One region of the Streptomyces sp. NPDC048392 genome, then DNA from elsewhere that is predicted to be linked to it. Evidence: riboswitches for the same ligand, from Rfam matches in the RefSeq annotation. Region 1 holds a riboswitch; each other region holds the start of a gene.
What was found. A riboswitch is a leader RNA that binds a small molecule or an ion and turns the genes downstream of it on or off. The one in region 1 is predicted to bind cyclic di-AMP.

Region 1 (9,419 bases):
TCCTGAACACGTTCAAAGGGCAGTTGAAACCCCAAAGGGGTCAACGGGCGCGCTTTCGTCGTCCGACAGGGCCCAATTCCTTGTGAAGAACTTCACGAACTTTCCCGACGGGACGTCACCGAGGAGCCCGCAAGGCCCCCCGATCCCCGCTCAATCGTCGTCCGTCCTGCTCAGACCGCACCGCGGAACCCCTGCGCGACCGACCACGCGATGCCGTCGAGGATGTCGTGCTCGCTCACGACCACCTCCTGCGCGCCCGTCCGCTCCATGACCGACAGCAGCACCAGGGCCCCGGCCGCGATCACGTCGACCCGGCCCGGATGCATGGAGGGGACCGCCGCGCGCTCGGCGTGGGTGGAGCGCAGCAGCCGGTCGGTGATCTCCCGGACCCGGTCGTGGGAGACGCGGGAGTGGTGGATGGCGGCCGAGTCGTACTCCGGCAGCTCCTGAGCGATCGCGGACACCGTCGTCACGGACCCGGCCAGCCCCACGAGGGTGCGCGCCTCGCGCAGCGGCACCGTCCGCCCGGCGAGGTCGAGAGCCGCCTCGATGTCGGCCCGCATCGCGGCGACCTGCGCCCCGGTGGGCGGGTCCGTCACCACGCCGTCGTGCACCAGGTGCCGCTCGGTCAACCGGACGCAGCCGACGTCCACGGAGCGGGCGGCGCGCACGTGGTCGTCGCCGACGACGAACTCGGTGGAGCCGCCGCCGATGTCGACGACGAGGTACGGCCTGTCCAGGTCGTCGCGGCCGGCCAGCTCCCTGGTGGCTCCGGTGAAGGAGAACTCGGCCTCCCGGCGGCCCGAGATGACCTCCGGCTCCACGCCCAGGATGTCCAGCACGCCGCGCACGAAGTCGTCCCGGTTCTCCGCGTCCCGGGAGGCGGAGGTGGCCACGAAGCGCAGCCGCTCGGCGCCGTGTCCCTTGATGACCTCGGCGTACTCGCGGCAGGCGGCGAAGGTCCGCTCCAGCGCCTCGGGCGCCAGCCGCCCGGTGCGGTCGACGCCCTGGCCGAGCCGCACGATGGTCATGCGGCGGTCCAGATCGGTCAGTCCGCCCGTCGCCGGGTCCGCGTCGGCCACCAGCAGCCGGATGGAGTTCGTGCCGCAGTCGATGGCGGCGACCCGGGTCACTTGCCGCCCTCCTCGTCCGTGGCGTCCGTGCGGGACACGCACGGCCCCTTGCGCCACCACTCGGGCAGCATCGCGATCGCCTCGTCGCCCAGCGGGTTGACGCCCGGACCGGCCGCCAGCGAGTGGGCGACCAGCACATGCAGGCACTTCACGCGGTCCGGCATGCCGCCCGCGCTCGGGAAGCCGCTCAGCTCCCCGATCTCGTCGCGGCGCCGGATGTAGTCCTCGTGCGCGGCGCGGTAGGAGGCGGCCAGGACGGGGTCGGTGCCCAGCCGCTCGGTCATCTCCTTCATCACGCCGTTCGCCTCCAGCGTGCCGATCGCCGAGGCCGCCTTCGGACACGTCAGGTAGTACAGCGTCGGGAAGGGCGTGCCGTCGGGCAGGCGCGGCGCCGTCTCCACGACGTCGGGCTGCCCGCACGGGCAGCGGTGCGCGATGGCGCGCAGGCCGCGCGGGGGCCGCCCGAGCTGCTGCTTGAAGGCCGCCACGTCCGCGTCGGTCGGCTCGGTGCGCGGGGTGGTCGGCGGGGGAGTCTGCATGACTGTCTTCTACTGGTCTTCCTGTTGAGTCACTGCCGGCGCGGTCGCTTTCACGGCCGGCGGGCGGCGGCGTCGGCCTTGTCGACCGCGTCCCACACGTTCCGGTACCAGGGGCGGTCGGCCGCGCCGGCCTCGGCGCGGGCCTGCTCGGCCGCGTCCGGGTCGACGACGACGAACCCCGTCTCCCCCGGCATCACATAGTGCAGCCGCAGCCGGACCTGCTGCTCGGCGTAGGCGTCGTCCTGCCAGCGTGCCTTGAGGTCGCGCAGGTCCTCGACCCGCTGCCGGGTCTCCCGCTGCTCCCGCTGGAGATCGGCGATCTCGGCGCGCTGGGCGACGTACTGCCGTGTCGGATAGGCGAGGGCCACGACGAGCGAGCAGAACACCATCGCGAGCAGCGCGGCCCGGCCGGTCAGCCGGGAGCGCCGGGCCTGGCGCCTGGTCTGCGAGCGGTAGACCCGGGCCGCGGTCTGCTCCCCGATGATCCGGATCCTGGTCGCGGTGGAGAAACGGTCCCGGTCCTTCACCGCCATGTCCCGCCTCCGCATTCGTGCGTCGTCCTACGTGCGTACGTCCCCGCACACGGTACGGGACCGCGTACGGGGACGTACGTACGACGCTGCCTACGAGAGCGGCGCTCAGCCCTTGAAGCGGGGGAACGCGCTGCGGCCCGCGTACACCGCGGCGTCGTCGAGGATCTCCTCGATGCGCAGCAGCTGGTTGTACTTGGCGACGCGCTCGGAGCGGGCGGGGGCGCCGGTCTTGATCTGGCCGCAGTTGGTGGCGACGGCGAGGTCGGCGATGGTGACGTCCTCGGTCTCGCCGGAGCGGTGGGACATCATGCACTTGAAGCCGTTGCGCTGGGCCAGCTCCACGGCGTCCAGGGTCTCGGTGAGCGAACCGATCTGGTTGACCTTGACCAGCAGGGCGTTGGCGGCGCCCTCCTCGATGCCACGGGCCAGACGCTCCGGGTTGGTGACGAACAGGTCGTCGCCGACGATCTGGACCTTGTCGCCGAGCCTTTCGGTGAGGACCTTCCAGCCGTCCCAGTCGTCCTCGAACAGCGGGTCCTCGATGGAGACCAGCGGGTACGCCTCGACCAGCTCGGCGTAGTACTCGGTCATCTCGACGGCGGTGCGCTCCTTGCCCTCGAAGGTGTAGGAGCCGTCCTTGTGGAACTCGGAGGCGGCGACGTCGAGCGCGAGGGCGATCTGCTCGCCGGGCGTGTAGCCGGCCTCCTTGACCGCCTCGAGGATGAGGTCGAGGGCCTCGCGGTTGGAGCCGAGGTTCGGGGCGAAGCCGCCCTCGTCGCCGAGACCGGTGGCCAGGCCCTTGTTCTTCAGGACCTTCTTGAGCGTGTGGTAGACCTCGGCGCCCCAGCGCAGGGCCTCGGAGAAGGACTCCGCGCCGATCGGGGCGATCATGAACTCCTGGATGTCCACGTTGGAGTCGGCGTGCGAGCCGCCGTTCAGGATGTTCATCATCGGCACCGGCAGCAGGTGCGCGTTGGGACCGCCCAGGTAGCGGAAGAGCGGCAGGTCGCTGGCCTCGGAGGCGGCATGGGCGACGGCGAGGGAGACGCCGAGGATGGCGTTGGCGCCGAGCGAGCCCTTGTTGTCGGTGGCGTCCAGGTCGAACATGGCCTGGTCGATCAGGCGCTGCTCGGTGGCGTCGTAGCCGACGAGCTCCGGGCCGATCTGCTCGATGACGGCCAGCACGGCCTTCTCGACGCCCTTGCCGAGGTAACGGCTGGGGTCGCCGTCACGGAGTTCGATGGCCTCGAAGGCACCGGTGGAGGCGCCGGACGGAACGGCGGCACGACCCGTGCTGCCGTCGTCGAGGCCGACCTCGACCTCGACCGTGGGGTTGCCTCGGGAGTCCAGGATTTCCCGGGCTACGACGACGTCGATGGACGGCACGAGCATCTCCTTCTTCAATGTGACGCTTCGGTGTGACGCGCGGGTCCCGCAGGACCGCGGCGGCTCTGCGGGACCGAGCCTAACCGGCTCCGGGCGATCGGCCAGCCGATCGACCACCCGCTGGACAGAACCGAGAGTAAATTGTTTCCGAACGGAACAAAGACGTTTCCGGAAACCGGTACGGAACCGGAGGACGGAAACGCGACACGGGCCGGGCGCAAAAATCCCGCCCCGGTGCGTACGGGGGAACACGCACCGGGGCGGGAGTGGCGGGGGGCCGCCGCTTACTTGAGGTGCAGCTGCTGGCCCGGGTAGATCAGGTCGGCGTCGTCGACGATGTCGTCGTTCAGCTTGAACAGCTTCGCCCAGCCGCCCTTGACGTCGTGCTCCTCGGCGATCGAGCTGAGGGTGTCTCCCTTGACGACCTTGTACTCGCCGTCACCCTTCTCGACCTTCTTGCCGGTCGGGGTGGTGACGGTCTTCTTCTTCCCGGTCTTCTGCTCCGCGGCCGGACGCTCGGCGGAGCGGGAGGCCTTCTGCTCGGTGGAGCGCTCGGCGGTGGAGCCGCTGCTCTGGCTCTGCGAGCTCTCCGAGCTGCCGGAACCGCTGCTCTGGCTCTCGGAGCCGCCACCGGTGTACGCGGCGCCCGACAGGCCGGTGCCGCAGACCGGCCAGGCACCCTTGCCCTGGCCCGCGAGAACCTTCTCGGCGATCTGGATCTGCTGCGCCTTGCTCGCCTGGTTGGCGGTGGAGGCGAACTGCGTACCGCCGTAGGCGGCCCAGGTGGAGGCGGAGAACTGCAGACCGCCGTAGTAACCGTTGCCGGTGTTGATGGACCAGTTGCCGCCGGACTCGCACTGGGCGACGGCGTCCCACTCGGACGCGGTGGCGGCGGAGGCGTTGCCGGCCGCCATCAGCGGGGCGGCGACGGCGGCACCGGTGACGCCGGCGACGGCGATGACACGGGTGGCCTTGGACGGGCGACGGTGCTTGCCCTTGCCGGAAAACAGCATGGTTGATCCCCTCACCGACGCCTGCGAGGTGAGCTGTCGGGTTCGGGCCGGTTGAGTTGCCCGGCCGGGTTCCTCACGGAACTCGGCTCCACCCCTAGCCGCTCCGGCTCAACTGCCCGGTGCGGCGCTTACCTTGGGTCCCCCGCTCCTGCCTTCGGCGCTTGACGCGACGACTGTTCCCGTACGGCCGCTGGCAGGATTCGGCGTTGCGGCTGTCGGGGCCCGCGATGGCGAGCGTCTCGACCGTAGACACGCGCTCCGCGGATTTTCAAAGACGATCACGGCTTCTGAGACCTATCTCTCACGAGATCCAAAAGGGACATACGATCTCTAACCGTGACGCGAACTCCCCCTACTTTTCGCCCGATTCGCCCGCAACCGTGAGCGTCTGACCGGGCAGGATGCGGTCCGGGTCGGCACCGACGACCTTCTCGTTGCCGACGTAGAGCGCACGCCATCCGCCGTCGACACCGAAGGAGTCGGCGATGGCCCAGAGACTGTCGCCGGCGCGCACGATGTACGAGCCGTCCCCGGTCTCCCCCGACTCCGCGTCGCGCGAGGCGTGCCGCCCCGACGTGCTGTCCGTGAGCCCCCTCTTCACCGTGCCCTCGCCCGCGCCGTCGCCGCGGTGCCGGCCCGAGCCGGACGAGGCCTCGGCGCCCTGCGGTCCGGCGCCGGCGGCGGAGCCGGATTCCGCGGACGTGTCCGGCTCGACGGATTGGCCCGTGTCACCGGACGTGACATCGGAGGCGGTGTCAGATGACGCCGAAGAAGAGGGCGAAGGCGAGGAAGAGGACACTTCGGAGTTCGGGTCCGACGTCCCGGTGGAGGCGGACGAGTCCGACGAGCGGGACGAGCCGGTCGACTCGGACGACTGGGACGACTCGGGCGTTTCGGTGGCCGAGGGCGTTCCGGACGGCTTGACGGCGTCCGTCTTCCCCGAGGTGCCCGAGCCCTCCGACGCACCGTCACCGGCCGCGTCCGAGCCGCTGTCCGCGACCCCCGGGCCGTTGCCCAGGCCCGCGAGCAGACCGCAGGTCGGCCAGGCGGCTATGCCCTGGTCCGCCTGTATCTTCTCGGCGATCCCTATCTGCTGCGAGCGGCTGGCCTGGTCGGCACTGGGGGCGTACTGGAGGCCGCCGTACCGCTCCCACGCCTCCTGGGACAGCTGCAGGCCGCCGTAGTACCCGTTGCCGCTGTTCTGGCTCCAGGCGCCGCCGGTCTCGCATTCGGCGACCTGATCCCAGTTCGCGGAGCCGGCCGCGTGGGCGCCGGTGGCGCCGAGCAGCGGGATCGCGATGGCGGAGCCGGTCACTCCGGCGGCGACGACCAGGGCGGGAGCCTGGCGGGGGCGGCGGTGACGACCGTTCCCGGAGAGCATGCGACGACCTTTCACGAGACGACGGGGGCAGCGCGGCCGATGACGCTCGGCACCACGCTGATCCGTGAACGTATAGGCAGATCATCGCTTGTCACAAGTTCATGCCGCGCAGATCACGTGAAGATCACAGAGTTGAGCGTGTGTCACTTTCGCGTCGGCGACGCAACGTTGTCGGCGGACGACGCGAACGGTGTGAAGGAGACGGGCAGGGTGCGCAGGCCTCGCATGATGAGCCCGCCGCGCCACCGCAGTTCGGCCGGGTCCGCGGCGAGGCGGAGGTCCGGCAGGCGGGTGAGGAGCGTGGCCAGCGCCGTCCGGCCCTCCAGCCGGGCGAGCGGGGCGCCGAGGCAGTAGTGGATGCCGTGCCCGTATCCGAGGTGCTGGCTGTCGCGGCGGGCGAGGTCGAGGGTGTCCGGGTCCGTGAACCGCTCCGGGTCCCGGTCGGCCGCGGCGAGGACGACGAGGACGGGATCGCCGGCCGCGACGTCCTGCCCGCCGAGGGTCAGCGGCCGGGTGGCGAAACGCCAGGTGGCCAGCTCCACCGGTCCGTCGTAGCGCAGGAGTTCCTCGACACCGCTCGCCAGCAGGCCGCGCTCGCCCGCGGCCAGGGACGTCTGCAGCCGCTCCCGCTGGACGGGGTGGGTGAGCAGGGCGTAGGTGCCGTTGCCGATGAGGTTGACCGTGGTCTCGAAGCCCGCGAAGAGCAGGATGAAGGCCATCGCGGCGGCCTCGTTCTCGGTGAGGTGCTCGCCGTGGTCGGAGGCGCGGATCAGGCCGGAGATGAGGTCCTCGCCGGGTCCGGGCTCGGGCGGCAGCGCGGCGCGCTTGCGGTGGATGAGGTCGGCGAGGTAGCCGCGCATCTTCTTCACCGACCGCGCGACCCCGCCCCGCGGACCGCCCCCGTGACGGATCATCATGCCCGCCCAGTCCCGGAAGTCGTCCTGGTCCTCGCGGGGGACACCGAGCAGGTCGCAGATGGCGTAGATGGGCAGCGGGAAGGCGAACTCGTGGATGAGGTCGGCGGAGCCGGTGCCCGCGAACCGGCCGATGAGGTCGTCGGCCAGCTCCTGCACCCTGGGTGCGAACTCGGCCACCCGGCGGGGCGTGAACGCCTTGCTGACCAGTCGGCGCAGCCTGGTGTGGTCGGGCGGGTCGATGTTCAGCAGATGGGTCATCAGCTCGGCCTTCCGCTCCCCCGGAATGCCGGTCTTGCCCTTGGCGTGCGCGGGCTCGTCGTGGTGCGCCGGGTTCTTGGACAGCCGGGGGTCGGCGAGGGCCTGCTTCGCGTCGGCGTACCGGGTGACCAGCCAGGCCTCCACGCCGCTGGGCAGCCGGGTGCGGTGCACGGGGGCGTGCTCACGCAGCCAGGCGTAGGCCGGGTAGGGGTCGCTCGCGAACTCCCGGGTGAACAGCTCGGGAACGGGGCCGGGGACGGGCGGGCCCCCGGTCATCCCTCGACCGCCCTGATCGCGTCCCGGTACGCCCGGGCCGCCGCTCTCAGGGCGGCCTCGGGGTCGGTGCCCTCCGCCTCGGCGCGGGCGGCGAGAGCGAGCAGTTCGTAGCCGATGCCCTCGCCGGAGGGCATCGGCACCCGGAGGCCCGCGGTGCGGACCCGGGAGGCGAGCTTGGCGGCGAGGGCGAGACCGGGCTGGCCGAGGGGGACGCCCTCGGTGACCGAGGTGCGCTGCTTCTCGTCGGCCTTGGTGCGCAGCCAGTGCGCGCGGACCTCTTCGGGGGTGTCGGCCGTCGCGTCGCCGAAGACGTGGGGGTGGCGGTGGATCAGCTTGGCGACGATGGTGCCGGCCACGTCGTCGACCGAGAACGGGGCGTCGGCGTCCTCCTCCGCGATGCGGGCGTGGAAGACGACCTGGAGGAGCACGTCGCCCAGCTCCTCCCGCAGTTCGTCACGGTCGCCGTCCTCGATCGCCTCGACGAGTTCGTACGCCTCCTCGATGGCGTACTTGGCCAGGCCCTCGTGGGTGCGCCGGGACGACCACGGGCATTCGAGGCGGATGCGGTCCATGACCTGGACGAGGTCGAGGAGGCGGGCGCCCGGCAGGTCGTAGGAGGCGGGGAGCAGCTCGAGGTCGGGCATGTGGACGCGGCCGGAACCGGCGAGGCGGGCCAGTCCGTCGGTGAGCGCGGGCTCGCCCTCGCCGGTCGCGACGACGACCGCCGTGCGGCCGCCTGCGCAGGCGGCCAGCAGTTCCTCGGCGGCCGGGGCCGCCTCGTCGACCCGTATGCCCGCCTCGCGCAGGTACGGCAGCTGCGGGTGGGCTCCGTCGGCGCACAGGACGCGGTCGGCGGTGCGCAGGGCCTGCCAGGCGGGCCAGGACAGCAGGCCGGGGGCGACCCGGTGGCTGGTGGTCAGCAGGACGATGCGGCCCGGGTCGGGGGCGGTCGCGTCGGCGGTGGTGGCGTTCACTCTCCGAACCTAACGCACGCCGCCGACGGCCCCCCGAGTTGTCCACAGGGGGCCGGGCGGGCCCGTACGCAGGAGCGTCATGCCGGCTGGGGGGTCCCCGCCGTGATCTCCCGCACCCACGGCGTGCGGGTGTCGACCCGGCTGCTCTTCTGGACGTCCCAGGCGCCGTAGCGCGGGTTGAGGTCGACGTCGAGCTTCTTGGACGCCTCGGACAGGGCCTGCCAGAACTCGGGCCGGCTGGTGCCGGTGCCGAGGCTCTGGGCGAGCTTCTGGGCCTCCAGCTGGAGGCGGAGGTTCGCGTCGAGGCGCTCGGGGGGAACGCCGTACTGCTGGAGCCAGACCGTCTCCAGCTGTGCGGGGCCGCCCGCCTGCTCCTCCAGTCCGCCGCGCATCCCCTGCACTTCCCTGCGGGTGACGCTCACACCGGCGTCCTGGGCGGCGCGGTGCAGGACCTGGTCGAGGACCATGCCGTGCAGGGTGTCGCGGGTGAGGGTGCCGGTCTTGGCGACGACCTGCTGGTACTGGGTCTCGTCCGGGACGGCGGCGCGCTGTGCCTCGCGAACCTCGTCGACGCGGTTCTCCAGCTGGGCGACGGTGATCCGCTGGTCGCCGACGACGGCCGCCGCGCCCGGATGCGCGTCGTTGCCGCAGGCGGCGAGCAGAGGGGCCGCGGCGGCGATCGCGGCGGTGAGCAGGAGCGCGGGGCGACGGCGGCGGTGCAAGGGAACCTCCCGGTGGAGATTGTGCGGCGGTGCACAAGGTCTTGCGGTGATCGATGTTAGGCAGTGGCCCGGCTCTGGCCAACCCATTGGACCAACGATTCATCAGGACTTCGGGCACCGCCTCGCCGTCCCGCGAAGCGCGGCGGCCGTCAGCCGCGCACCTGGCCGAGCCACTGGAGGGTGCGCCGGATGTCGGCGGCGAGCGGATGGCCGGGGCCGTGGAGGCGCTCCACGTCGTGCAGCAGCCGGGCCAGCGTCTCGTGGGCGGCGGCGCGGTCGCCGAGGGC
Region 2 (9,419 bases), on a different contig from region 1:
GAGTTCCGGGTCAGTTCGCCGAGGGACTCCTTCAGCGTGGAGAGCGTCTCCAGAAACAGCGGCCGTCCCATGGTCAGGTCCCAGGCCAGCATCAGCAGTGCGGCGACGGCCAGCAGACCGACGTTGCGGTGGCGGCGGGTGAGGTTGAGCGCGAGCAGGCAGACGCAGAGCATCACCGGAGTGAGCTGGTGCGTGGCGTTGACGGCGGCGATCAGCGGGGCGAGGGCCAGCACGCAGATCGCGCGCTGTCCGGTTCCGGTCGGGGGCGGCACGACGGCCGCCGCCGGGTCGAGGAAGGCGCGGTCGCGCAGGCGTCCGGCGGAGCCCGGGCGCACGAAGTGCCGCAGCACCACCGCGATGACCGTCAGGTGCAGCAGGTAGGCGAGTGCCTGCGGGGCGAAGTAGTCCTGGCCCACCCAGTTGGCGAGCTGGAAGATCCAGACGGCGGTCCACACCAGGCGCCGGTCCCGGCAGAAGGTGCGGTAGATCAGCACCAGCACCGGCATCATGAGCAGCCCGAGGACGATCGGTGCCCAGTTGGCGTACACGGCGGCACCGTCCACACCGAAGGCGCGCACCAGGCCGCCGTTGAGCGTGAAGAACCCCGGCCACTGGTCGTACGCCGACATGTTGCCCGACAGCGCGGCGTCCGGCCGGAGTCCGCCGTTGGCGAGCAGGGTGTCGACGACGGCGTCGTGCTTGGAGGCCCACGGGTAGCGCACCGCGTCGTAGAGGACCGCCGGTGGTGCCTTGAGGGCGAACAGCATCGCGGCACAGTGTGCGGCCGGCCACCAGGGTGCGGTGGCCGCGCGCCGCAGGCTGAGGACGAAGCCCGCGGTGAGGACCAGCAGCGAGAGGTGATAGGTGACGGGCAGGCGGTCCAGCAGGCCGTAGTCGCCCATCTTCCGGAAGCCGATGCGGGGGAGGGCGTACAGCCAGAGCGCGGTGGCGAGCAGCAGCGTCAGCGGGCCGGGGGCGCGGGGGCGGCGAAGGACGGCCCGCCAGGGGCCGGGGTCACCGCCGGCGGGCCGTCCCGGGCCGGTGGCGGGGGGTGGCGGCATACCGCTCTCGGCGTTCGGTACGGGCACCTGGTGCTGCACGCTGAGGCTCCCCTCCCCTGGGGACGAGTCTAGGAACGCACGCCGCTTCTCACACCCGAATCGTCAGCTTCGTCGCGTTTCACCCGGCGAACACGGGGCCCTTCAGGACGGTGCGGGCCCGGCGGTACCACCGCCAGCCGGCCGTCTTCGGACCGTCGCGGAAAGGGGCGGTGCGGGCGCCGCCCCCCGCCAGCCAGCCCTCGACGTCGGCGACCGTGTGGCCGTGCCGCACGATGAGCCGGGCGATGCGGTAACGCTCGTCGCGGCCCGAACTGAGCGCGTGCCGCACGGCGGTCGCCGTCTCGTACCCGGCACGGGCCGACGACGCCCGCACCTTCGCGCTGTTGTAGCCGTGCGGGTAGGCGAGGTGGCGGACCGGACGGCCGAGGGCGTCCTCCAGGACCGCCCTGGAGGTGCGCAGTTCGTCCATCAGGTCTTCGGTGGACAGGGTGTCGAGCTGGGCGTGGGTGACGGTGTGGCTGCCGATCTCGATGCCCGAACGTTCCAGCCCGGCCACCGCGCCCAGGGTCATCATCGGGGCGGGCTGCAGCAGACTGCGGCCGCCCGGAGTGATGGCCCCGGTGGTGAGGTAGGCGGTGGCGGGCAGCGCGCGCTCGGCCAGCGCCTCGGCGGTGGGGCCGGGCAGGTCGGCGAAGCCGTCGTCGAAGGTGAGCAGTACCGGCCGGGGCGGCAGCGGTGCCCGCCCGGCCAGGTGGTCGGCGAGCGCGCTGATCGTGACCGGCGTCATGCCGCTGCCGACGACCGCGTCCAGGTGCGCGGCGAACTCCTTCGGGGTGACGCTGAACTCGGCGATCCAGGCAGGCGGATCGTCCATCACCGCGTGGTAGAGAAGGACCGGGACATGGCCCCCGGCCTCGCCCGCCCCGCCTTCCCTCGCGTCCGTTCCCCGTGCCCCGCCCCTTCCCCGCTCTGCGTCCGCTCCCCGCGTCCCGTCCCTTCCCAGTGCCGCGTCCGCGCCCGGAATCCCCGGTCCGTAGGCGTCCGGGACCCCCGCCCAGTTCATCGCGCCCCCGGCCGGACCGTGCGCAGGGCGCGGCGGGCGCGCAGGTAGCCGGCGGGCCCGTACAGCATGCCCCGGCGCTGCAACCGGGACAGGCGCCTCGGCCAGGGGTGGGTCCGGTCGTCGTGGGCGCCGGGCGAGCCGTCGCCCCCTGCCTCCCGTACGGCGGTGAGGCCCCGCGCGTACACCAGCCCGCCCGGTAGTCGGACGAGGAGGGCCGGCAGCAGTGCGGGCCGGTTCACCAGGAGCGCGGTGAGATACGCGGTGAGGCCCGCGCCGTAGCCGAAGGCCTGGGCCTCCAGGTCCCGCCAGGTCTCCCGGTGGTGGTGCCAGACCAGTGCCGAGGGCGTGTAGTGCAGCCGCCACCCCTGGGCGAGGACGCGGACGAAGCCGTAGAGGTCGTCGCCGCCCCGCGCGTGCGTGCCCGCGCCGGTCGCCGGGTCGAAGCCGCCGACCGCCCGCAGCACCGCCGTCCGGAAGGCCATGTTGGCGCCGGAGCCGAACCGGCCGGCGGTGAAGGGGAACAGCGGCTCGTCGGCGGGCGGCCGCTCCGGGTCGTACGTCCGCGGGGTGAAGCCCTTGGCGAAGCCGCCGTGGCTCTCCAGCAGCACCTGGGCGGGGGTACGCAGCCGCGCAGGCAGGATCAGCCCCGTGGCACACCCCAAACGCGGGTCGGCGGCGAAGGGCGCGGTCAGTTCGCTGAGCCAGCGTGGGTCGGCCACCACGTCGTCGTCGGTGAAGGCGACCACCTGCCCCCGCACCAGCGCCAGACCCCGGTTGTGCGCGACGGCGAGGCCGGGCACCGGTTCGCACACGTACCGGACCCGTTCGCCGTACTTCCGCTCGACCAGTTCCCGGGTCTCGCCGGTCAGGGGCGCGTTGTCGACGACGACGACGTCGAAGTCCGGGTGGTCCTGCGCGAGCAGCGAGTCCAGGGCGCGGGCGAGCCGGTCAGCACGCTCCCGGGTGGCGACCACGACACTGGTGGACGGCGGAGCGGCCGACGGCGCGGCGGACCGCGAGGCCGGTGGCGCGACGGCCCGCGCGACGGCCCGCGCGGCGGACCGCGAGACCGACGGCCCCAGCGGCTCCCCGCCCTGCGGCTCCCGGTCCTGCGGCTCCCCGTCCTGCGGCCTGGGCGGTTCCCGGTCCTGAGGCTCCTGGCCCTGCGGCCCGGGCGGTTCCCCGCCCTGCAGCTCGCGGGCGAGCCCGGCCAGCACCCGCGTCGGGTGCGCTCCCCCGGGTACCTGCCCGACCAGGGTGCCGACGGGCCGGCCCGCCCGTCTGACCAGCAAGAACACCGCACCGGACGTGACCGGAGGACTCCCCGGGCCCGGTCTGAGCACCGCCTCCTCGGCCTCACCCGCGTCGTCACCGTCGAGGTCCAGCTCGGCGACCTGCACCGGCCCGATGCCGAGGAACCCCGCCACCTCCCGCCGTGTCTCCCACCGAGCCCTTCGCCGCGCACGTCCGGTACCGGCCATGCGCCCACCCCCTCGTGGTTGCCCTCCGTCAGGACCGGCGCAGCCGGGCCGCGCCCTTCAGCGTCCGTGCCGCCAGCGACGCCAGCCGGGGCCGGTCGCGTACGAAGCCGTGCGCGCGCCGGGCCGGTTCCCGGCCGAGCCAGTGCAGCGCGGCGCCCGTCCCCGCACGCGTCGCCGCCCCCTCGTACACGGGCAGTTCACCGGTCTTCAGCGCGTCCTTGTACTCCGCAGGTCCCCGCCCCAGGTCGAGCAGGCCGATGCCCTCGGCGGCCGCGGCCTCGGCCATGCGCAGATGCAGCACGAGCCCCGGCGAGTACCTCGCGAACTCCGGGTCGTACGCCGGGAACCAGCAGGCCAGCACCGTCGCCGAACGCAGTCCGAAGTGCGCGGCGACCGGCCGGCCGCCCGCGTGGAGCACGGACAGCGTGCCGGTGCACTCCGGCGCCCGGGTCCCGGCGAGCCGAGCCACGAGCCGGGCGATCCACTCCTGTGCGAACCGGTCCCGGCGGCCCGTCCTGCGGTACTGGGCCGACTTCCACTCCATGAGCGTGCGCAGCGCCGCCGGGTCCCGCTCGTCGAACACGAAGCGGACGTTCCCGGCCTGACGGCCGAGCCTGCGCTCCTTGGCGAGGGTGGACTTCAGGAACTTCGGGGACTGGGCGCGCAGGACGTTCTCGTACGCCTCGTAGCCCTTCTCGACGTCGATGACGTAGGTGGTGTGCTCGTCGGCGGCGGCCGGCACGAACAACTCCTGCTCCGCCTCCAGGTTGTCGAAGGCGAAGCTCGACAGGGAGCAGGCCCGCAGCAGTTCGCGCAGGTCCGGGGCGAGGCCCTGGCGCAGTACCGCGCCCTGGCAGTCCGACACCCCCAGCCCGATGGCCCGGCCCTGGCCCAGCGGACCCCGTTCGTGCGGCAGGAAACCGGCCGCCTCACCGCCGTCGTACACCACCGCCACCCGCGCCCGCGGCCGTACCCGGCCCACGACGTCGGTGAACTCCGGTTCCATGAAGGGGTTGCGCGGTGCCGTCGATTCGGCACGCAGCTCGCGCCAGTGCTCCCGCTCCCCCTCGCCCAGCTCCTGTGGCCGGAGCACACGTACGCGTCCGCTGTTCAACCCGACCCCCCGATCAAGTCCCCCTGAACAACAGGAAGGTACCCCCGGGCCGCCCGGAGGGGTAGGTAGCGGTCCATGTTGTTGCCAACCGGTGCACAGGCCTTTAACCGGCTTTAGCCGATGATGTGTCAGGTTTCGGACATGATCGGGCGTCTCCGTGCATCCTCGTGCGGGTCCGAACGCACTCGCTACCTCCTCGTTCGGAAGCGGTCGCGGGTGAGTTGGACGGGTGCGGTGTCCGTATTCTCTGATCATGGACCGCACCGCATATTCACTCGTCGCCACCGACCTGGACGGCACGCTGCTCCGCGGCGACGACACCGTCTCCGACCGGTCGCTGGCCGCGCTGGCGCGGGTGACCGGGGCCGGTGCGCGGCATCTGGTGGTGACGGGCCGGCCCGCACCCCGGGCGCGGAATCTGCTCGACCGTCTCGGCTGCACGGGGCTCGCGGTGTGCGGGCAGGGCGCGCAGGTGTACGACGCCGGCGCGCACCGGATGCTGTGGTCGGTCACTCTGGACCGGGAGCTGGCCGAGACCGCGCTCGGCAAGATCGAGGCCGAGGTGGGCCAGGTGCACGCCGCGGTCGACCAGGACGGCGTCGACGGGCTGACGCTCATCGAGCCGGGCTACCTGATGCCCCACCCGACACTGCCCGCGGTGCGCGTCGAGCGGCGCGACGAGCTGTGGAGCACCCCGATCAGCAAGGTGCTGCTGCGCCATCCCGAACTGGGTGACGACGAGTTGGCGGCGACGGCGCGCGCGGTGGTCGGTTCCCTCGCGACGGTCACCATGTCGGGGCCCGGCACGGTGGAGCTCCAGCCGTGCGGCATCACGAAGGCGACCGGCCTGGCGCTGGCCGCCGAGCGGCTCGGCCTGGAGCGGGAGGGGACGATCGCCTTCGGCGACATGCCCAACGACATCCCCATGTTCCACTGGGCGGCCCACGGCGTCGCGATGGCCGGCGCCCACCCCGAACTCAAGGCGGTGGCCGACGAGGTCACCCTCGCGAACGAGGACGACGGCGTGGCCGTCGTCCTCGATCGGATCTTCGGTACCTCTTAGTGCGGCCGCTGCGGCGGTCCTTCCGGTGCGGCCGCCGCGGCCGTCGGCTCAGTACGCGCCGAGGACTCAGTACGCGCTGAAGACGTTGTCCATCGAGCCGTAGCGGTCGGCCGCGTAGTTGCAGGCGGCGGTGATGTTGGCGACCGGGTCGTACGGGTCCCAGGAGGTGCCGGGCACGTGGTACGCCTGGAAGGTCGGGTCGATCACCTGGAGCAGCCCCTTGGACGGGGTGCCGTTGATGGCGTTGATGTCCCAGTTGTTGATGGCGAACGGGTTGCCCGAGGACTCCCGCATGATGTTGCGGTAAATGCCGTCGTAGCTCCCGGGGATGCCGTGCTGCGCCATGATGTCGAGCGACTCGCGGATCCAGCCGTCGAGGTTGTCCGGGTACGTCGTCGCCGCCGTGGTGACGGTCGTGGCGGTCGTGGCGGCGGCCGGGGTGGCCGCGGAGGCGGTGGTGGCGCCGATGAGCGGCAGCGCGAGCACCGCGGCACCGGTGCCGGCCACGGCGAGCTTGCGGGCGAGGCGGCTGGTGCGGGCGTGACGGTTCTGACCGTTGGCAGACATGCGGTGTCCCTCTCCTTACGCCTGCGAGGTGAGCTGTCGGGTTCGGGCGGGGAGGTGCCCGGCCGTGCCCTGACGGGTACGGCTTCACCCCGAGCCGCTCCGGTGGTGACCGGTGCGGCGACTAACCTGGGTCCCCCGCTCCTGCCTGCGAGTTTGTTGGGTGGATGACTGTGCGTCCGGGCGGTGGCAGGATTCGGCGTCCGCCCGACAGGCCGGGAACGTATGCGAGAGCACATGTCCGGAACAAGTGCAGGAATCACCCAACGTGCCTGTTGACCTTGGTCTGAGGCGTTTGAAGCTCTTGATCCTTTGCTGTTGCCAAGTCCCAACTCGCTTGCGGGGCAAAGGGAGGGCACAGGTTCCGGCAGGGTTGCCCGTGGCTGACCCGGAGTGAGCCAACTCACTGGCTTCAATAAGCACGGCAAAACGGGCATTAGGTCCAACTCCGCGCCAACCGGCCATGGGTGAGGTCGGCTTCGGGTGTCGGGCGGAGAAGAGGGGGAAGCGGCGTGAGGAGTGGGGTGGGAAAGAGAGGCCGGGAAGCGGGTGGGGCGGTGGTCGGGGAGGAGTCGCGCGGCGCGCCTGCCGGGTGTGCGCGGGTGCCGGGCGGGTGACGTTCCCGGCGTGCGGGCCGTTGGGGGGAGTAATGGGATCTTCGGTGGCGGCTTCCCGCCCGCCCGCACCCCGGGGTCCGGGTCACCCCTTGGTGATATCAATCAAAATCTGCTCATATCACCTGATCAAAAACATACCGTTCATGATCTGATACCGACCGGCCTGTAACGGTGGGCGCTAGCGGTGATCGAAACGTGACCGGATACGCTGACTTGAGTGGTGGCAGCGACCTATCGACAAACCAGGTAACCGGCAATAGACACCAGCAGACAGGAGACCCCTCGTGACCGTCGTCGGGCCGTTCGGGCTGAGCGTGCGGGACCAGGCTCTGGAAGCCGATGTCCAGGCCGGATTGGCTGCTGTCGAGGAAGGGTTGCTTGAGGCAACCAAAAGCGAGGTGCCGTTCATCACGGAGGCCGCCCAGCACCTGGTGCGAGCCGGCGGGAAACGCTTTCGTCCGCTGCTGGTGATGCTCTCCGCCCAGTTCGGCGACCGCTACGCGCCCGGGATCGTGCCCTCGGCCGTCGTCGTGGAGCTGACCCACCTCGCCACGCTGTACCACGACGACGTGATGGACGAGGCCGCCGTGCGGCGTGGGGTGCCCAGCGCGAACACCCGCTGGGACAACTCGGTCGCGGTCCTCACCGGCGACTTCCTGTTCGCCCGCGCCTCGCAGATCCTCGCCGACCTCGGCCCCGAGGCGGTCCGGGTCCAGGCTCTCGCGTTCGAGCGGCTGGTCACCGGACAGATCCTCGAGACGGCAGGCCCGCAGGACGGCCGGGACCCGGTCGACCACTACCTGGACGTGCTGGGCGGCAAGACGGGCTCGCTGGTGGCGGTCTCCTGCCGGTTCGGCGCGATGATGTCCGGCGCCGACGAGACGGTGGTGGACGTGCTGACCCAGTACGGCGAGCGGCTCGGGGTCGCCTTCCAGCTCGCGGACGACGTCCTGGACATCGCCTCCGACTCCGACGAGTCCGGCAAGACTCCCGGGACGGACCTGCGCGAGGGCATCCCCACCCTGCCCGTACTGCGGCTGCGCGAGCGGGCGGCCCGGCTGGGGCTCGCGGAGGACATCGCGCTGTGCGAGCTGCTCGACTCCGACCTCGGCGACGACACGCGGCACGCCGAGGCGCTGCGCCTGCTGCGCGCCCATCCCGCACTGGAGCAGGCCCGGCGCGACACCGTCCGGTATGCCAGAGAGGCCCGCGCGGCGCTGGCCCCGCTGCGGGAGTGCGACGCGAAGGCCGCGCTGGTGGAGCTGTGCGACGCGGTGGTGCACCGGGCCGGCTGAGCACGCGGACGTCGGCCTGCCGGACCGTGCCGTCGGCCCGCCCGACTGTGGCGTGCGTGCCGTCCCGTTGACGTGCCGTACCGCCGGTGCCCCGCCGGTGGCGTGCTGCCGGTGGTGCGCGTCACGGGTGGCGGCCGTCCGCCGCCGAGTGGCGTACGGCAGCCCCTACGGGCCGGGGGAGGCGTCGACCCTCCGTGTCATCCCGCAGGAGTAGGCGGAGTTGAGCCCCCGGTCTGACGCTTCCGCTCCGGTGATTTGGTCAGATGGACACCACGGAAAAACACCAGTCCTCACCGATTCGGGTGAGAATGGCGGCTCACGGGTAACGAGTGCGAGGTCGCGAGACAGCCGCCGCCGACGACGGAGGTAGGGCACACATGACACCGATCGACAACGACGACAACACGGGCGCCGGGGAGGGCGAGGAGCTGCGGGCCGGACGCCGCAGGGCCGCGCGGTACGTCGTCCCGGTCGCGGTGATGGGAGTGGCGGCCGCGACGATCGGGCTCGTCCCCGCGCTGGCCGACTCCGGGGACCCCGACCTGCCGAAGATCACGGCGGAGCAGCTCATCGAGAAGATCGCCGAGTCGGACGTCCAGCAGATGTCCGGCACGGTGCGGATCAGCACGGACCTGGGCCTCCCGGACCTCGGCGGGCTGGAGAGCGGCCTGATGTCCGGAATGTCCGGCGGTCCGGGCTTCGGTGGGGACGGCGAGGGCTCCGCCGCGGACCCGTCGGCCAAGCTCACCGAGCTGGTGTCCGGCAGCCACACGCTGCGCGTCGCGGCCGACGGCCCCGACCGGCAGAAGCTGTCCCTGCTGGAGAACGCCGCCGAGTACAGCCTGATCCACAACGGCAAGGACGTCTGGGGCTACGACAGCAAGTCCAACGAGGTCTACCACTCCTCCGCCTCCGCCGGCGCCGAACGGCCGGAGAAGGACGTGCCGGCCACTCCGAAGGACTTCGCCGACCAGGCACTCGAGGCGATCGACGACACCACGTCCGTGACCGTGGGCGGCACCGCACAGGTGGCCGGCCGGGACGCGTACCGGCTGGTCGTCGAGCCCAGGCAGGACGGTTCCACGGTCGGCGCGATCACCGTGGCCGTGGACGCCGAGACCGGCACGCCGCTGAAGTTCACGCTGACCCCGGCGAGCGGCG
Region 3 (9,419 bases), on a different contig from region 1:
GGGCACCGCCTTCGGCACCGACCAGCTCACCGGCGACAGCGGCATCGCCTCCGTCACCGCGGCGACCTTCTTCGTCCGCGTCGTGATGTCGCCGTTCGCGCACCCGCTGTTCACGGTCCTCACCGGCATCGGCTTCGGCATCGCCGCACTCTCCGCGGGCCGGCACCGCCTGCGCCGGTCCCTGCTCCCCCTGGCCGGGCTGCTGCTCGCGATGGGCATGCACGCCCTGTGGAACGGCTCGGCCGCGTTCGGCGAGTACGGCTTCTTCGCCGTGTACGCGGCGTTCATGGTGCCGTCCTTCGGCCTGCTGACCTGGCTGGTGATCTGGACCCGGCAGCGCGAGCTGGGCACCGTACGGGCCGAGCTGCCCGCGTACGCCGCGGCCGGGTGGCTGGCGCCCGCGGAGCCGTACGCGCTCGGCTCGATGCGGGCCCGCCGCATGGCACGGCAGTACGCCCGCCGGCACGCCGGGAAGGAGGGGGCGCGGGCGGTGGCGCGGTACCAGGCCTGCGCGACCTCGGTGGCGTTCCTGCGGCAGCGCGGGCGCCGGGGCAGGGCGGGCGCCGACTTCGCCCTACGGGAGCGGGAACTGCTGGACGCCCTGTGGCGCTTGCGGGGCATGGCCCGCCCGGCACTGGACTACGCGGCCCGCGCCACGGCGCCGCCCGTGCCACAGCCCGTCCCGCCGTGGGCGTACCCGCACGGATACGGGCCGCACGGATACGGGCCGCACGGATACGGGCCGCACGGGTCCTACGGGGCGCCCGGCGGCGGTCACCCGACGCCGTACCCGCCCCAGACCGCGCCGGCCGCCTACGCTCCGCACCCGTCCTACGCCCCGTACACCCCGTACGCCCCCTACGGCTCGCACTCGCCGCACAGTCCGGACGCGCCGCCCCGCCCCCACCGGCCGTAGCGTCCGTTCAGTCGGACGCCCGCGTCAGCCTGCCGACCTCGTCCTCCGTCAGGCTCAGCTCGGCCACGCCCAGCAGCGCCGGCAGCTGCTCCACCGTGCGCGCGGACGCGATCGGCGCCGCCACCGTCGGCTGTGCGGCCAGCCAGGCCAGGGCGACCGTGGCGACGGGAGCGTCGTGGGCCTCGGCGATCTCGTCCAGGGCGGTGAGTACGCGTCGCCCGCGCTCGGTCTCCAGGTGCTTCGCCGCGCCACCGGCGCGCGGGCTGTCGACGGTCGTGCCCGGCCGGTACTTGCCGGTGAGGAAACCGGCCGCGAGGGCGTAGTACGGCACGGCGGCGAGGCCCGCCCGCTCGGCGAGGTCGCGCAGCCCGCCCTCGTACGTGTCGCGGGAGACCAGGTTGTAGTGCGGCTGGAGGGCCACGTACCGGGCGAGGCTCTCGCGGTCGGAGAACTCCAGGGACGCCGCGAGCCGCTCGGCGGAGATGTTGGAGGCGGCGATGTGCCGCACCTTGCCGGCCCTCACGAGTTCGTCGAGCGCGCCGATGATCTCCTCGACCGGCACCTCGGGCTGGTCGAAGTGGGTGTAGTAGAGGTCGATGTGGTCGGTGCCCAGGCGGCGCAGCGAGGCGTCGGCCGCGGCCCTGATGTTCGCGGCGGACAGGCCCGGGTACTCGGGGTGCTGGCTGACCTTGGTGGCGAGGACGACGTCGTCGCGGTGGCCGCGGGACGCGAGCCACTTGCCGAGGACCGTCTCGGACTCGCCGCCGCTGAGGCCTTCGCCCCAGGCCGAGTAGACGTCGGCGGTGTCGACGAAGTTGCCGCCGGCCGCCGTGTAGGCGTCCAGGACGGCGAAGGACTGGTCCTCGTCGGCGGTCCAGCCGAAGACGTTGCCGCCGAGGGTGAGGGGGAAGACCTCCAGGTCGGAGGAGCCGAGTTTGCGCAGAGAAGTCATGTATCGCGTCAACGAGCGCACCGGAGCGGACCATTCCGGCGCGCACGCAAAAAGCCCGCAAACCGCGGTCCTGACGTCGGGGGGCCGCCGTCAGGACCGCCGGGGACCAGTGGGTGCCCGGGGGGGACCAGGAGGGACCGGGAGGGACCAGCGGGGCCGGAAGCGGTGCGGGTCAGCGGGTGCGGGTCAGGGGGCGAGGCCCTTGCCCTGCAGCCAGGCCATCGGGTCGATGCCGGAACCCCCGCCCGGGTGGACCTCCAGGTGGAGGTGGGCACCGGTGACGTTGCCGGTGGCGCCGACACGGCCGATGACGTCGCCGGTGGCGACCTTCTGGCCGACGCTGACGCTGATGGAGGACTGGTGCGCGTACCAGAGCTCGGTGCCGTCGTCGAGGGTGAGCACGGTCTTGTAGCCGTACGACCCGTCCCAGCCGGCCGACGTGATCGTGCCGCTGTGCACCGCCTTGAGCAGGGTGCCCGTGGGGGCGGCGAAGTCGAGGCCGGTGTGGTGGCCGGAGGCCCACAGGGAACCGGCCTGGTTGAAGGTGGAGGAGATCGTGTACGAGGAGGTCGGCAGCGTGTACTGCTTGGCCAGCTCCGCGAGCCGTTCGGCCTCGGCCTTCTTCGCGGCCTCCTCCGCCGCCTTCTTCTTGGCGGCGGCGGCCTTGGCCTCGGCCTCCTTCTCCGCCTTGGCGGCGGCGTCCGCGGCCTTCTTCTCGGCGGCGGCCGCGGCCTCGGCGGCGGCCTTGCTCTCGACCTGGGCCTGCTGCTGCTCGGCCTGCGCCATGATCCGGGCCCGCAGCGACTCACCGGCGCCGGTGGTGGCGGTGTCCTCGCCGGTGTCCGCGGCGGCGGCGATGCCGCTGAGCGGGGCGGCGGGACTCTCGGGCTCCGGCTCCTCGTCGTCGGAGATGAGGGAGCCGACGTTCGGCAGGTCCGGCATGGAGATGGACACCGGCGGCTTGCCGGTCTGCGCGCTGGCCATGCCGCCCGCGCCGACGGCGGCTATGACACCGACGCCGAGGACGGTGGAGCTGCGGGCGAGCCCGCCGCGCTGCTTGGCGACGCGGTGCCGGCCGCGCACGGGACGGATGGATTCCGCGGTGGGATTCCACTCCTCCCAGGGGCCCTCTTCGGCGCGGCGGGCGTCATGGCCGAAGATGTCGGTGTCGTGCCCGCTGGACACGAACGGGGCCTCGGGGGCAGGCCGGTTGGACGCCACGTGGGCGTACTCCTTTCCTTCCTTTCGCCTACCGGGTTAGCTGACGGGTTCGGAGCAGGAAGGTCTCCTACGGGCGGGTGCCGACCGTGTTTCCACGGCACCAATACGCCCGATTCACCCCAATGTGGTGGTTCCCCGGTTCCCTTGCGGGATTCGGCGCGTGCGCACGGAGCCGCCTTCTGTGACGGCTGGGACGACCGCGCTGCGTTATCGAACGTTAATAGACGGGGGGCACGGTTTCCAAGCCGTTCCTCTTGATCATTAACGAAAACGGGCGGGACGTACACCCCACGAACGGTGAAAACCGGGCGAGTTGACCGGGCATCAGTATTCCCCTTCACCGCACTTTCTCCTGACGGTGTATCAGTTGTTATGCGGAGGGGGGTCGTGCTGTCACGACTCGTGACATTGATCATGGTTGCCGTGCGGCGGACGCCGTACGGCGAGCAGCGCCATGTCGTCCGCCATGCCGCCCCCGGAGTGCCTGCGCACGTCTTCGGCGAGGGCGTCGAGCAGTTTCGCCGGGTGACGGAAGACGCGGCCGGCCAGCCGCTCCTGCGGATCGTAGAACTCGCCCTTCGCGTCCCGGGCTTCGGTCAGCCCGTCGGTGTAGAGCAGCAGTGTGGCCCCACCGGGGAAGGCGATCTCCTCCGCCCGGTCGGGCCACACGCCCAGCTCGCCCATGCCGAGCGGCAGCGCCGACTCGCGGGCGGGCAGCGGGCCGAGGGTGCCGTCGGCGTAGAGCAGGAGAGGGGGTGGGTGGCCGCGGTTGACGATGCGGACGGTGCCGTCGCCGTGCGGTAGTTCGGCGAGGACGGCGGTGGTGAATCCCTCGAAGGCGTCCAGCCCGTCCCGCCGGGTGCCCTCGCGCGCCAGCGCCCGCTCCAGCCGCTGCGCCACCGCCTCCAGCGTCGCCTCCTGCTCGGCGGCCTCGCGGAAGGCGCCGATCACGACGGCGACGGCGGCGACCGCGCCCATGCCCTTGCCGCGCACGTCCCCGACGATGAGCCGGACGCCGCGGGCGCTGTCCTGCACCGCGTACAGGTCACCGCCGATGAAGGCGTCGGCCTGCGCGGCCTCGTAGCAGACGGCGACCTCGAAACCGGCGATCCGCTCGGCGGGTTGGGGCAGTACGGCGCGCTGGGCGGCCTCGGCGATCTCGCGGACGGAGACGAGGCGCTCGTCGCTGCGGCGGACGAGGCCGTTGACGAGGACGGCGAGCACGGCGACCGTGGCGATGGTGATCAGTTCCGTGAGGGAGTCGACGTAGTGGATGACGCCCTTGCCGAGCTGGAGACCGATCACCGCGGCGACCACGGCGACACCGGTGAGCGCCGTGCCGCGCCGTGAGTAGATCGGGGCGGCGATCAGGGGCGCGGCCGTGTAGAGGGGACCGGCGGTGAAGTACCGCGGGGTGAAGATGTCGTACAGGACGGCGACGACGATCAGCAGTGCGGGGAGCGCGTACAGGAGGGCCCGCCCGTACCTGGTCCGCCGACGCGGCGGCGCCCCGGGGGGCGACACGGGCCGCGCCTCGTCGCCGGAGCCGAGACCCGGGTCGGGCACGGGATCGCCGGGGAGCCTGCCACCGGCTCTGGCGGCCACTCCCTCGTCGTCCACGTCACCTGGCCGCACCACTCGTCTCCCGCCACCCCGCACGTCCGCGCCGCTTGCCGTCCGGTACTCCAGGTTTCCCGGAGGGGAGGCGGGCGGCGAGCGGTGAGGGGCCGACCGGATGACGACGCGCAGCGGGCGCGCGGGGCGGGCCGTGACGGGTGGCCCGAAACGCACCGAGGGCCGGAACCCTTTCGGATTCCGGCCCTCGGCCTTCAGTAGCGGGGACAGGATTTGAACCTGCGACCTCTGGGTTATGAGCCCAGCGAGCTACCGAGCTGCTCCACCCCGCGCCGTTGTGTTCACCACTGTACGTCATCCCGGGGGCGGAATGCACATCGGCGTCTCCCTGCCCCGTCTCCCTACCCCTCCAGGTGGCGGTTGGGCGCCTTGGCCCGCTCCTCGTACCCGGCCAGTACGACGACGGCGGCGCCCCCTTCGGCGAGCATCCCGCTCCCGTCCGCCCCCGGTACGAAGGTGTCCGGCTCCCGCCAGGCCGTGACGACGCGGCGCACCCCGGCGTCGAGGATCAGCCGGGCGCAGGGCACGGGCCGGGAGGCCCGGCGGGCACAGGGCTCGAGACTGCTGTACACGGTGGCGCGGGCGAGCCGGGGATCTTCGGGGTCGACCTTCGCGAGCGCGGCCTCCTCGGCGTGCACGGCGGGATCACCGACCTCCCGCGAATACCCCCGCGCCAGCTCGCTCCCGTCGGCGGCGACCACGACCGCCCCCACGCTGAACGCCGTCTCCGACGGCGGGCACAGCTCGGCCAGCTCGCAGGCGAGCGCCAGCCAGTGCCGGTCGGCGGCGCTCACGCCCTCGCCGGTGCCGGGGGCGGTGGGCCGGTACCGCATGAGCACGACGTCCTCGATCCGCCGGGACTCCACCAGCGCGAGCCGCCCGCCCTGATAGGCACCGGGCCCGAACAGGCGGGGCGCGGCCGGGTCCCCCACGAACAGCGGCGCGAGGACGAGCTGCAGTTCGTCGGCGAGTTCCCGCTGGAGCAGCTGGGTGTGGACGGTCCCGCCCCCTTCCACCATGAGCCGCCGCACACCCCGCCGGTCGTGCAGGTACTCCAGCGCGGTGTGCCAGTCGAGCTCCGGCCCGAGGGACACCACATCGGCGCCGATCCCGAGCCCGCGGGCCCGCCGGGCACCGTCGTCCGTGGTCAGCAGCACCTTGTCCCCGCCGGTGTGCCAGAACCGCGCCGCCGGGTCCAGCTCCCCGCTGCCGCTGACGGTGACCTTGAGCGGGTACGCCGCCTCCCCGGCCGCGACCCGCGCCGCCCGCCGCTCGGCCGAGTTCACCAGCAGCCGCGGGTTGTCGGCCCGGATCGTCCCGGCCCCGATCAGGATGGCGTCCACGGAGGCCCGTACCTCGTCGACCCGGTCGAAGTCGGCGGGGCTGGACAGCAGCAGCCGGTCGGGGCCGGCGTCGTCCAGGTAGCCGTCGAGGGAGACGGCGGCGGAGAGGAGGACGTGGGGCAGGGGCATGCGTGGCACTCCGGTGGGGCGAGCGGACGGGCTGAGGGGCGGCCGGTGAGTTCTACGTGCCCGTCAGACGGACGAACCGCACCGGCTCCGCCAGGATCTCGCCGGCATGGGGCACGTCCGCGGTACGGGCGGCGAGCGTCGCCACCGCGAGCCGGGCCGGCAGTGCCTCCGCGAACTTCAGGCCGCGCACCGCCCGCTCGTCCACCTCGGGCAGGCACAGCCCCGAGGGGACTTGGGCGACGGCAGCGCCCCAGCTTGCGGGTGTGACGTCCTCCCGGAGCGGAACCCACTGGTCACTGGCCCGCCGATGCGGCACGACGACGGCTGACAGAGACGCGGCGAGGGTGGCGTTGGCCCGGTGTCCCGCCCAGGTCCACCAGCGGATGTCGCCTTCGGTGTGCCGGGTGACGAGAGTTCCGCCGGGGTGGACGGTGTGCAGATGCCTGTCGCGGGCCTCGGCGAGTCTGGCGGCCGCGCGGGGCGTCAGCCGGACCGGCGGGTTCTCTCCGAGCAGGACGTCGCGGGCGGCACGGGCGAGATGGAAGGAGCGGACGCGCCCGGTCGCGAACCCGCTCCACCGTGCGCGTCCGCCCTCGTCGGCCGGTTCCACGAAGCAGCGCTTGCGGTTCCAGTCGATGTGGGTGACCAGCCAGTTGCGCCCCGCGAGCAGCAACTTGCGTGGGCCCTCGACGTGCTCGGTGAGCAGGTCCGGGTCGGTGCGGCCGATCTCGGTGCGGCCGTGGAACACGGTGAATTCGGGTGGGGCCGTGAAGACCGCCGTCAGGTTCATGAAGTGCCGGTAGCCGTAGCGGCGTTCCGCTTCCGGTCCGACGAACAGCAGTCCGCCGTCCTCGTCAAGGTACCCCTGCTCCACGAGGTGGCGTACGACGGGTGCGGCACCCGGCCCGAAGGGTCCCATGCCGTTCCACCATTCCTGCCACAGGTTCTCACCGACCCGCTGTTCCTGCAGGCACAGCGCCAGGAGTTGCTGAGCGACCAAGTGGCGTGGTTCGGGCGGGGCGACGACCGGCTCCACCCACCCGCGGGACCACTGGAGCAGCAGCGCTGCGGCGGAGAGCAGCCCTTCACCGTCCAGGGCCAGGAAGAGGCAGTTGCGTGTCGTGCCGGGGCGTCGGCCGGTGCGGCCGAGGCGTTGCAGGAAGGAGGCGACGGAAGAGGGGGCGTCGAGCTGGATGACACGGTCCAGGTCTCCCACGTCGATCCCGAGTTCCAGGGTGCTGGTGGACACGATCACGCAGTCCCGTTCCTCCGCGAAGGCGGCCTCGGCACGTCGTCGTTCGTCGACGGCGAGCGAGGCGTGGGAGAGGAAGGTGGTGACGCCCTTCGCACGAAGCCGTTCGCCCAGTTCCTCGACCGTGCGGCGCGTTTCGCAGAAGACCAGGCGCTTCTCGCCTTGGTGCAGGGCCGCGATGACGGTCGCGGCGTTCGCGACCGAACCGACGTAGTCGAGCTCGATGTCCCCGGGAGGTGGCGGCGGTGACGGAGCGGCGGCTGCCTGGCGGGGGTCGGAGTGCCCGACCAGGTGCGGGGCCACGACACGAGCGGGCCGGCGCCCCCGTCCCGAGCCCTGGAGCCAGGCCAGCAGTTGCTGCGGGTTGCCGATGGTGGCCGAGAGGCCGACGCGCTGGAGCGGGCGTCCGGCCGTGCGGCTGAGGCGTTCGAGCACGGCGAGCAGGTGCCAGCCCCGGTCGTCGCCCGCGAAGGCGTGCACCTCGTCGACCACGACTGTGTGCAGTCCGGAGAAGAAGGCCCGGTGATCGACATGCGTGCTCACCAGCATGGACTCCAGGGACTCCGGCGTGGTGAGGAGGACGTCGGGACGTTGGGTGAGGATGCGGCGGCGGCGCGGCGTCGTGATGTCGCCGTGCCACAGCTCGGCGGTGCGGCCCAGCCACTCGGTGTAGGTCCTCAGCCGGGGGTGGAGATTGTTGAGCAGGGCTTTGAGCGGGCAGACGTACAGGACGCTGGTGCCCTTCCAGCCGTGCCGGCTCATGCGGGTCAGGAGCGGAAAGGCGGCGGCCTCGGTCTTGCCCCCGGCCGTGGGGGCGAGAAGCAGCGCGTCCTCGCCGCCGAGGAGCGGTTCGATCGCCGCCTCCTGGAGGGGGCGCAGGGAGCGCCAGCCCAGCGAGTTGACGATGTGGTGGCCGAGGACCGGGTCGAGCAGGTCGAAGACGTCGGGGGGCTCTCCTCCCGCGCCCGGGTGTTCGCCTGCGCCGGTGTCGCTCATCACGGGTCCAGATCCAGGGCGACGTCCGCGGCGTTCGCGGCCGCGTTCCGTTCGGTCTCCGTCAGCTCCTCGGTGTGCACGGTGAGCGCGTAGTGGGCGCGCGGGTCGAAGTCGGCGAACTCGTCCACTCGGTCCAGGATGTCGGCGACGAGCTTGCGCAGATAGAGCCGCGGCGCGACGCCGACCTTGCCGCCGAGGGATCCGGTGACCGCGCGCGCCAGCTCGTCGAGGTAGACGTCGTCGGCCCGCTCGGTGAGCCGTTCGGGATGGCGGGCGGCCCCCGCGTACAGGTCTCGCACCTTGCGCCCCAGCTCGCCGAGGGAGGCCAGGTCGAAGCCGGGCAGGCGCAGCTGTACGGCCCGTGGGGAGTCGAACCGGGGGTCGGTGGTGAAGTCGGTCGCCAGTCGCTGGGCGAGCGGCGCCAGGCGCTGCGCGCCCTGCTGACCGTCGTAGAAGGCCGGAGTGCCGGTGATGACGAGGAACAGTCCGGGGAAACGGCCCGCGTCGATCTCGTCGAGGAGCTGGCGCAGCGCGTTCAGGGACTTCTCGCGCACGTCGCTGCGCACCCGCTGGAGGGTCTCGACCTCGTCGAGGACGAGGAGCAGCCCGGGGTGGCCGCAGTCCCGCAACACGGTGAGCAGGCCTTGGAGGAAGCCGAGGGCGGCGAAGTGGTCGAGGTCGCCCCGGACGCCGGCGGCGCGCTTCGCGGACGCCGCCACGGAACGCTGCCCGCCGAGCCAGGCGATCAGCGCCTCCGCGCTCGCGCCGTCACCGGCCGCCACGGCCCGCCGGTAGCCGCGCAGGGCCGCGGAGAAGGCCGGGGTGGTGCGGGCCACGTCGGCGAGCCGGCGCTCCAGCAGCGCGTCGACCGCCTCGGCCAGCGCGTCCTCGTCGTCCTCGTCGACCTCACCGCCGTCGAGGACCTCCTCCTCCAGCGCGTAGAACCAGGAATCGACCACCGCCCGGAGTGCGGAA

Region 2: another riboswitch for cyclic di-AMP. It lies ahead of ACGFYH_RS04630 (transglycosylase SLT domain-containing protein); the one in region 1 lies ahead of rpfA (resuscitation-promoting factor protein RpfA).
Region 3: another riboswitch for cyclic di-AMP. It lies ahead of ACGFYH_RS29340 (M23 family metallopeptidase); the one in region 1 lies ahead of rpfA (resuscitation-promoting factor protein RpfA).

Annotation. Positions count from the first base shown of each region.
Region 1 is NZ_JBICYB010000035.1:42,090-51,508, reverse strand. It holds gene ACGFYH_RS31210 (exopolyphosphatase) at 171-1,133, opposite strand; gene ACGFYH_RS31205 (DUF501 domain-containing protein) at 1,130-1,672, opposite strand; gene divIC (cell division protein DivIC) at 1,723-2,205, opposite strand; gene eno (phosphopyruvate hydratase) at 2,311-3,591, opposite strand; gene rpfA (resuscitation-promoting factor protein RpfA) at 3,876-4,604, opposite strand; cyclic di-AMP (ydaO/yuaA leader) riboswitch at 4,608-4,774, opposite strand; gene ACGFYH_RS31185 (transglycosylase family protein) at 4,957-5,985, opposite strand; gene ACGFYH_RS31180 (cytochrome P450) at 6,129-7,436, opposite strand; gene ACGFYH_RS31175 (nucleoside triphosphate pyrophosphohydrolase) at 7,433-8,410, opposite strand; gene ACGFYH_RS31170 (SurA N-terminal domain-containing protein) at 8,488-9,132, opposite strand; gene pkaE (serine/threonine protein kinase PkaE) at 9,282-9,419, opposite strand, start outside.
Region 2 is NZ_JBICYB010000002.1:168,405-177,823, forward strand. It holds gene ACGFYH_RS04605 (hypothetical protein) at 1-1,100, opposite strand, end outside; gene ACGFYH_RS04610 (polysaccharide deacetylase family protein) at 1,180-1,935, opposite strand; gene ACGFYH_RS04615 (glycosyltransferase) at 2,121-3,605, opposite strand; gene ACGFYH_RS04620 (GNAT family N-acetyltransferase) at 3,634-4,698, opposite strand; gene ACGFYH_RS04625 (HAD family hydrolase) at 4,973-5,782, shown strand; gene ACGFYH_RS04630 (transglycosylase SLT domain-containing protein) at 5,849-6,349, opposite strand; cyclic di-AMP (ydaO/yuaA leader) riboswitch at 6,354-6,522, opposite strand; gene ACGFYH_RS04635 (polyprenyl synthetase family protein) at 7,248-8,258, shown strand; gene ACGFYH_RS04640 (outer membrane lipoprotein carrier protein LolA) at 8,636-9,419, shown strand, end outside.
Region 3 is NZ_JBICYB010000030.1:56,613-66,031, reverse strand. It holds gene ACGFYH_RS29350 (PrsW family glutamic-type intramembrane protease) at 1-916, shown strand, start outside; gene ACGFYH_RS29345 (aldo/keto reductase) at 924-1,868, opposite strand; gene ACGFYH_RS29340 (M23 family metallopeptidase) at 2,055-3,089, opposite strand; cyclic di-AMP (ydaO/yuaA leader) riboswitch at 3,101-3,258, opposite strand; gene ACGFYH_RS29335 (PP2C family protein-serine/threonine phosphatase) at 3,483-4,709, opposite strand; tRNA gene ACGFYH_RS29330 (tRNA-Met) at 4,923-4,996, opposite strand; gene ACGFYH_RS29325 (dihydrofolate reductase family protein) at 5,066-6,196, opposite strand; gene ACGFYH_RS29320 (DEAD/DEAH box helicase) at 6,249-8,444, opposite strand; gene brxD (BREX system ATP-binding protein BrxD) at 8,444-9,419, opposite strand, start outside.